DNA from 2 places in the Shewanella avicenniae genome. Region 1 is predicted to be linked to the other one. Evidence: riboswitches for the same ligand, from Rfam matches in the RefSeq annotation. Region 1 holds a riboswitch; the other holds the start of a gene.

Region 1 (3,387 bases):
CTCCCGTTGACGACAAAATCGTGGTATCCGAAATTGGCGAGCAGTGGTCGCCAAAAACCGAGCCCGACAGCACAGCCGCCATCATCGGCAACATCATACTTTGATGACTGCCCATCGCCATATCCGCCGCGATTGGCAGCATAATGCCAAACGTGCCCCAGCTGGTACCGGTCGAAAACGCCGTAAACCCAGCCAAGACAAAAAGCACCGCAGGCAGCAGCGCGAATGGAATATTGCCGCTGGCGAGGCTCGCCATATATTTGCCAGTTTCAAGCGCGCCAATCACGCCTGAGATGGTCCAAGCAAACAACAGGATGTAGATTGCCGGTAACATCGATTTGGCACCAATCCAAAGCGCATTCGCTATCATCTTGAGCGATAATTTTTGCAACAGCGCCAACACTAAGGTGATTGCCAAGCCGCATAATGCGCCGTAAAACAGCGAGGATGCCACGTCAGTTAATTCAAACGCGCCAATCAAACTAAACTCGAGTTGTTTTTCAGCCAACGCCGCGCCACCAGACGCCAGCATAAAATAGAGTGTGGCGAGCACAAGTACGCCAATTGGCAAGAACAAGCCCAGCACATTACCGCTATCAGCCTCTGTCAGTTCAACTGACGCGCCGGGCGGAACACCTTTTGTTTCATCGTATAACTCACCACGCCGCGCAGCCTGTTCATGTTGGCGCATTGGGCCAATATCTAACTCAAAGTAGGCCACAAAAAACAGCAACAACAGCGCAAAAATCGCGTAGTAGTTCATTGGGATCATCTCAATAAATGCGGTGAGATGGCCAATATCACTCATGCCGTGAGTGGCAAGAATGCCTCCAATGAGCGCGATAATATACGCCCCCCAACTGGACACAGGTGAAATCACACACACAGGTGCCGCGGTGGAATCAAGCAAATAAGCTAACTTCGCACGCGAGATATAGTAGCGGTCTGTCAGTGGCCGCGAGATACTGCCCACCACCAAACTATTAAAGTAATCATCAATAAACACCACGATACCCAACACCATAGTGAGCATTTTGGCATCGCGACGCTTACGAATATGTTGTTTGCCCCAATCGGCAAATGCGCGGGCGGCGCCACTGGTGGTAATCAAAGCGGTGATCATGCCGAGCAAGACTAAAAAGCCCAGTACGAATAGGTTCCAGCTATTCACTGCGCCTTCATCCCAGACTAATGCGGTAACGCGCTGCGCCAGATACACACCCGCATTACTGATATTCCACTGGGTTAGCAGTAAAACCCCCACGAGGATACCGACACCAAGCGACACTAATACCTTGCGAGTGATAATAGCCAATACGATGGCAATAACTGGGGGCAGTAAAGACAATGCCGAATCGGCATAACTGATAATGGTCATACGTCGTTATTCTTTTTGTTAAGTTCAAAAGCATTTGCAGAGCAACGGCGTACACGGCATAAAGCCAAACACCTGAATTTAAGTAGCGCTCCACAGGGCTGAGTCATTGCTCAACCATCTTTCTGTGACAGTGCTGCACCTATTCGGCTACAGCCCCAGCAGTCGACTTGATACTTCTAACTGCTTCGGCACTCAGTCCTTTTATGGCAGGTCAACGGAATCACCCTCGTTGCCATTACTCTTACTGCGTGCACCTCTACTGTCGATTTCCAGGTTAAAGAAACCGACCTAATAAAAAAGCGGCCGAGGGACAAACCTCAGCCGCCTTCTCAATAGTGGCAAGATTAAATCATTTCTATGAATTTCGGCAAGGCTTCAAACAGATCTGCCTCTAAACCGTAATCCGCAATTTGGAAGATAGGCGCCTGTGGATCTTTGTTGATTGCCACGATCACTTTGGAGTCTTTCATCCCTGCCAGATGCTGGATAGCGCCAGAAATCCCCACCGCGATATAAAGTGCTGGCGCCACAATTTTACCGGTCTGCCCAACTTGCAGATCATTCGCCACAAAGCCTGCATCGACCGCAGCGCGACTAGCACCGACAGCACCACCGAGCCTATCTGCCAGTTGCTCTATCAGGCCGAAATTCTCCGCACTGCCAAGCGCGCGACCACCGGCGACCACCACATTGGCGCTGCCAAGTTCAGGCCGCTCGGACTGCAATTCGGTTTTACTGACAAACTCGCTCAACGGCGCAAACACTTGTTCAACCGCAGTTATAGTCGCGCTGCCATCAGCGCTCGCAGCATCAAACGCAGTACTGCGAATTGAGACAACTTTCACTGCATCCAAACTTTTGACTGTCGCCAATGCATTGCCTGCATAAATTGGCCGTACAAAGGTGTCACTATCTTGAATGGCAACGATCTCGGAAATCATAGCCACATCGAGTAACGCGGCCACTCTAGGTAACAAATCCTTACCAAATGCACTGGCGACGGTGACAATGTGGCTATATTCGGCCGCATTAGCGACCACCAACTCACTGATATTTTCTGCTAATTGATGTTGATAAACCGTGTGATTGGCCAGCAACACTTGCGTGACACCACTCAATTTGGCGGCAGCATCGGCGACCGCTTGGCAATCAGCCCCAGCAACTAACACATGCACCGCTTGGCCGAGCTGAGTGGCTGCGGTAACCGCTTTGGCGACATCCGCTTTTAGCTGGGCATTATCATGTTCTGCAATTACTAACACCGCCATATCAGATCACCTTCGCTTCGTTTTTAAGTTTATCAATCAGGGCTTCAACCGAGTCCACCATCACACCGGCACAACGCTGCGCTGGCGGCGTCACGCTGATAATCTGTTGATGCGCTTTTAGAGTGACACCTAAACCGGCGGCATCCGTCGTTTCTAGCGGCTTACGCTTCGCCTTCATAATGTTGGGTAATGTGGCGTAGCGTGGTTCATTGAGGCGCAGATCTGCAGTCAATACCGCTGGCAGCGGCAATTTCAATACCTGAACACCACCATCAACTTCGCGGGTCACAGCGATGCTCTGCTCATCTAACAACTCAACGTCAGAGACAAAGGTCGCTTGAGGCAACTTAGCTAACGCGGATAACATCTGCCCGGTTTGGTTGTTATCCCCGTCGATTGACTGTTTACCAAGCAGCAACAGCTGTGCTTGCTCCTTTTGTTGCACTGCATGCAGCAGTTTGGCAATAGATAAAGGTTCAAGCGCTTGGTCATGCACCACGTGCAGCGCGCGATCAGCACCGAGTGCTAATGCCGTACGCAGCTGCTCTTGCGCTGCAGCAGGGCCGACCGTGACCACCACCACTTCGGTTGCCTTACCCGCTTCTTTCAAGCGTATCGCTTGCTCTACTGCGATTTCACAAAACGGATTTAGCGCCATTTTGACATTGGCGGTGTCGACATCGGTCTGCTCAGCATTGACTCTGACCTTGACGTTGGCATCGACAACGCGTTTTACCGCTA
Region 2 (3,387 bases), 400 kb from region 1:
AAATCGCGGTGCAACGCTGCAACCACATCTGCAGCTTCTGACTCATGTACCAACACACATAAGTTGTGTGGGCTTGCGCCTTGGCAAATCATTCGCACATTGTGCGGTGCCAACACGGTAAACACCTTCTGGCAGATGCCAGCTGTGGTCGCGATACGGTTACCAATGATTGCCACCAACGCCAACTTATCTTCAACGCGCACTCGGCAGTGTTGTGACAGTTCTTGCAGCAGCGCTTCAGTCAGCAGACCTTGACCGCTAGAGTCGGAACCGGTTTTATCCAGCGTCAGCGACACGTTCACTTCAGAGGTGGTAATCAAATCCACACTGATTTTGTGTTTGGCTAAGGTTGCAAAGGTTTGTGCCAAGAAGCCTTGAGCGTGCAACATCTGCAAGCTGTGTAGGTTTAACAAGGTTTGGTCGCGACGTAACGCAACCGCACGGTAAACTGGCGGATTATCAACTTGATGGCGAATCCAAGTGCCACCTAATTCTGGCGCTTTGCTAGAACCGACAAACACCTGAATCTGTTGTCTGACTGCAGGCAGAATCGTTGCTGGGTGCAACACTTTCGCACCAAAGGTGGCCATTTCCGCAGCTTCGTTAAAGCTGATCTCAGGAATCGCAGTAGCATTTGGTGCTAAGCGTGGATCCGTGGTGAAAATCCCTGGCACGTCAGTCCAAATTTCTACTGCATCAGCATTTAACGCTTCAGCGAGCAAGGCCGCAGAGTAGTCTGAGCCACCACGGCCTAAGGTAGTAGTACGGCCTTCTTCATCGGCACCAATAAAGCCTTGGGTTACGATAATTTGGCTGGCGAGCAATGGCTGCAGTTTTTCTGTGGCAAGTGCTTTCAGCTCAGCAATTTGCGGTTCTGCACGACCAAATAAACTGTCGGTACGCATCACTTGGCGCACATCAAAGGCTGATGACACTACGCCACGTTCTCTGATCACCGCGGCAAACAACTGTGATGAACACTGCTCACCGAGTGATAACAATTCATCGGCAGTGGCTTTGTTTGGATCGGCTTGGAACTGTTGACTCAATACGTCAACCTTGCTCAGTAAACGATCTATCGCCGCGCTAACATCGTCAGGACGGGCTAGGCAATCCACGATGGCATACTGGATTTGCGCAATTTTTTTCAACAGTGCTAATCGTTGCGCCTCGGTGAGGTTTGCTTGGGCTAATTCCACCAGTAAGTTGGTCACACCGCTTGAGGCGCTTACGACCACAACCCGAGTGTTAGGATTATTTAGCACAATATCGGCACAACGATTCATCGCGCTGTAGTCAGCGACGGAAGTACCGCCAAATTTTGCGACAACTAAAGACATTAGCAGACCCTCCCACATGGGAAGAATACACAAACTGTAACTGGATTGAATTTCATGTCAGCTCCGAACAAATTTCGTTCGAAGAGCCTGGTGCTAGTACAAGGCACCCTAAGAAGGGAAAAGCGATGGTCACACCAGAAGCTCTCCACCAAAAATACGGTGACAGTCGTTAGGATTCAGCCTAACCAACCGGTAAACGCGCTACCAATCTCACGTTAACCTCGGCGTCTATCTCCCTCATGAGTTGTCAGTGGATAATTGGTATCCTCAAACTCACTACCTAGTAGACGCTCCTCTTCTGTTTCTTCCCAAAGGAAGGAGAAGGAAAATTACAGTGCTATGGCTACATTGTCAACGCTGGCGTGTAGTTTTCGTGCAAAACCAGCCAAAAGAGGTATTAGTCTAAGATCTCTGGCAGCTCTTCAACGATACGAACATACTGACTAAATTCACCCATGGTTACCGGCTCAGCTTTACTGTGGCAAGGGATTAGATGGATGTGGCCGTTCTCTACGTAGTAGAAAGCATTTTGCTGATACTTATGGGCTAACTGATGTGCACTGGCTTGATCGAGATAGACCGCCCAGCTTTTTTCCATATGTTGTAAATCGGGAGAGGCACCCATCATGGCGCGATAAGCACAGCCACTTTGATGAATATCTTGCTGAAGTTGTTTGTCTCGTAAACGATTTTGACTGCTGGAAAGGAGAATACCCAAAGGGTTACTGGCAGTAATAATGGCAAATGCGCACGGGGGATTTAAATATTGAGTCAGCAAAAAACAACTATTTTGATAATGTTGCCAGAGCTGTTTGAACGCTACGTCCATTCTTAAGCGGCTCCTAAAGATAGCTCGCAGTAGTCTAGCAAAGCCGAAACAAAATCCAAAGTAATTCTCTTATGTGACGAACTTTATCAATCTTTGGGACAAACCGTCCCTTATTTAACTAAAAATCCCTTGAAAATGGGCTTTTGCGGCAAATTTGTTAACATTTCATTTGTTAACAAATGCCCAATAAGAGTACAATATCGGCTAACGATCACAAGTTTGCTCGATTGCCACCGAACAGGATATTTGCTAGGCGCAACTTGAGTCGTGCCAAGCTGTTCGGTTCCTGAACGAGAAAGAATTTTGACCGGATATTCAAGAATAAGCTGGAACTTAATGCCACACTGAGTATCTGAGTTATTACATTTCGTACACCTTTGTTGTACACAAAAATTCAACTAATCATGAAGTACTGACTGTGTAACCTGATTTTGGTTAATAGCCATTAAAATTCAACGTATTGGAATTAGCAGAGCGATACAGGCATGAGCGCAGCTCATGGTTAGAATCCACTGATTTATTTAGGTAAATGATATGCAAAACCCGCACATTCTTATTGTAGAAGACGAAGCTGTTACCCGTAACACTCTGAGAAGCATTTTCGAAGCTGAAGGATATGTCGTTTCAGAAGCAAACGACGGTGCGGAGATGCACAAAGCGTTACAAGAGAACAAAATTAATCTGGTAGTAATGGATATCAACTTGCCAGGTAAAAACGGTTTGTTGTTAGCCCGCGAATTGCGTGAAATCAACAACATTGGCTTGATCTTCCTCACTGGTCGTGACAACGAAGTGGATAAAATCTTGGGCTTGGAAATTGGCGCTGATGACTACATCACTAAGCCTTTCAACCCACGTGAATTGACCATTCGTGCACGCAACCTGTTGACGCGTGTCACCAGTGTGAGCTCAGAGCCTGAAGAAAAGTCTGCGATTGAAGCATATGCATTCAATGGTTGGACGCTGGATGTGAACAGCCGCTCTTTGGTGAACCCAGAAGGCGAAGCGCACAAGCTGCCACGTTCTGAATTCCGCGCCATGCTGCACTTTGTTGAAAACCCAGGCAAGATCCTGACCCGCGCTGAATTGCTGATGAAGATGACTGGCCGCGAACTGAAGCCACATGACCGTACTGTCGATGTGACGATCCGTCGTATTCGTAAGCACTTCGAAAACCATCAGGAAACTCCTGAAATCATCGCCACTATTCATGGTGAA

What was found. A riboswitch is a leader RNA that binds a small molecule or an ion and turns the genes downstream of it on or off. The one in region 1 is predicted to bind lysine.
Region 2: another riboswitch for lysine. It lies ahead of lysC (lysine-sensitive aspartokinase 3); the one in region 1 lies ahead of JYB87_RS13695 (Na+/H+ antiporter NhaC family protein).

Annotation. Positions count from the first base shown of each region.
Region 1 is NZ_CP071503.1:3,081,977-3,085,363, forward strand. It holds gene JYB87_RS13695 (Na+/H+ antiporter NhaC family protein) at 1-1,378, opposite strand, end outside; lysine riboswitch at 1,454-1,645, opposite strand; gene JYB87_RS13700 (electron transfer flavoprotein subunit alpha/FixB family protein) at 1,723-2,646, opposite strand; gene JYB87_RS13705 (electron transfer flavoprotein subunit beta/FixA family protein) at 2,648-3,387, opposite strand, start outside.
Region 2 is NZ_CP071503.1:3,481,363-3,484,749, reverse strand. It holds gene lysC (lysine-sensitive aspartokinase 3) at 1-1,340, opposite strand, end outside; lysine riboswitch at 1,471-1,646, opposite strand; gene JYB87_RS15410 (DUF3293 domain-containing protein) at 1,738-2,169, opposite strand; gene arcA (two-component system response regulator ArcA) at 2,704-3,387, shown strand, end outside.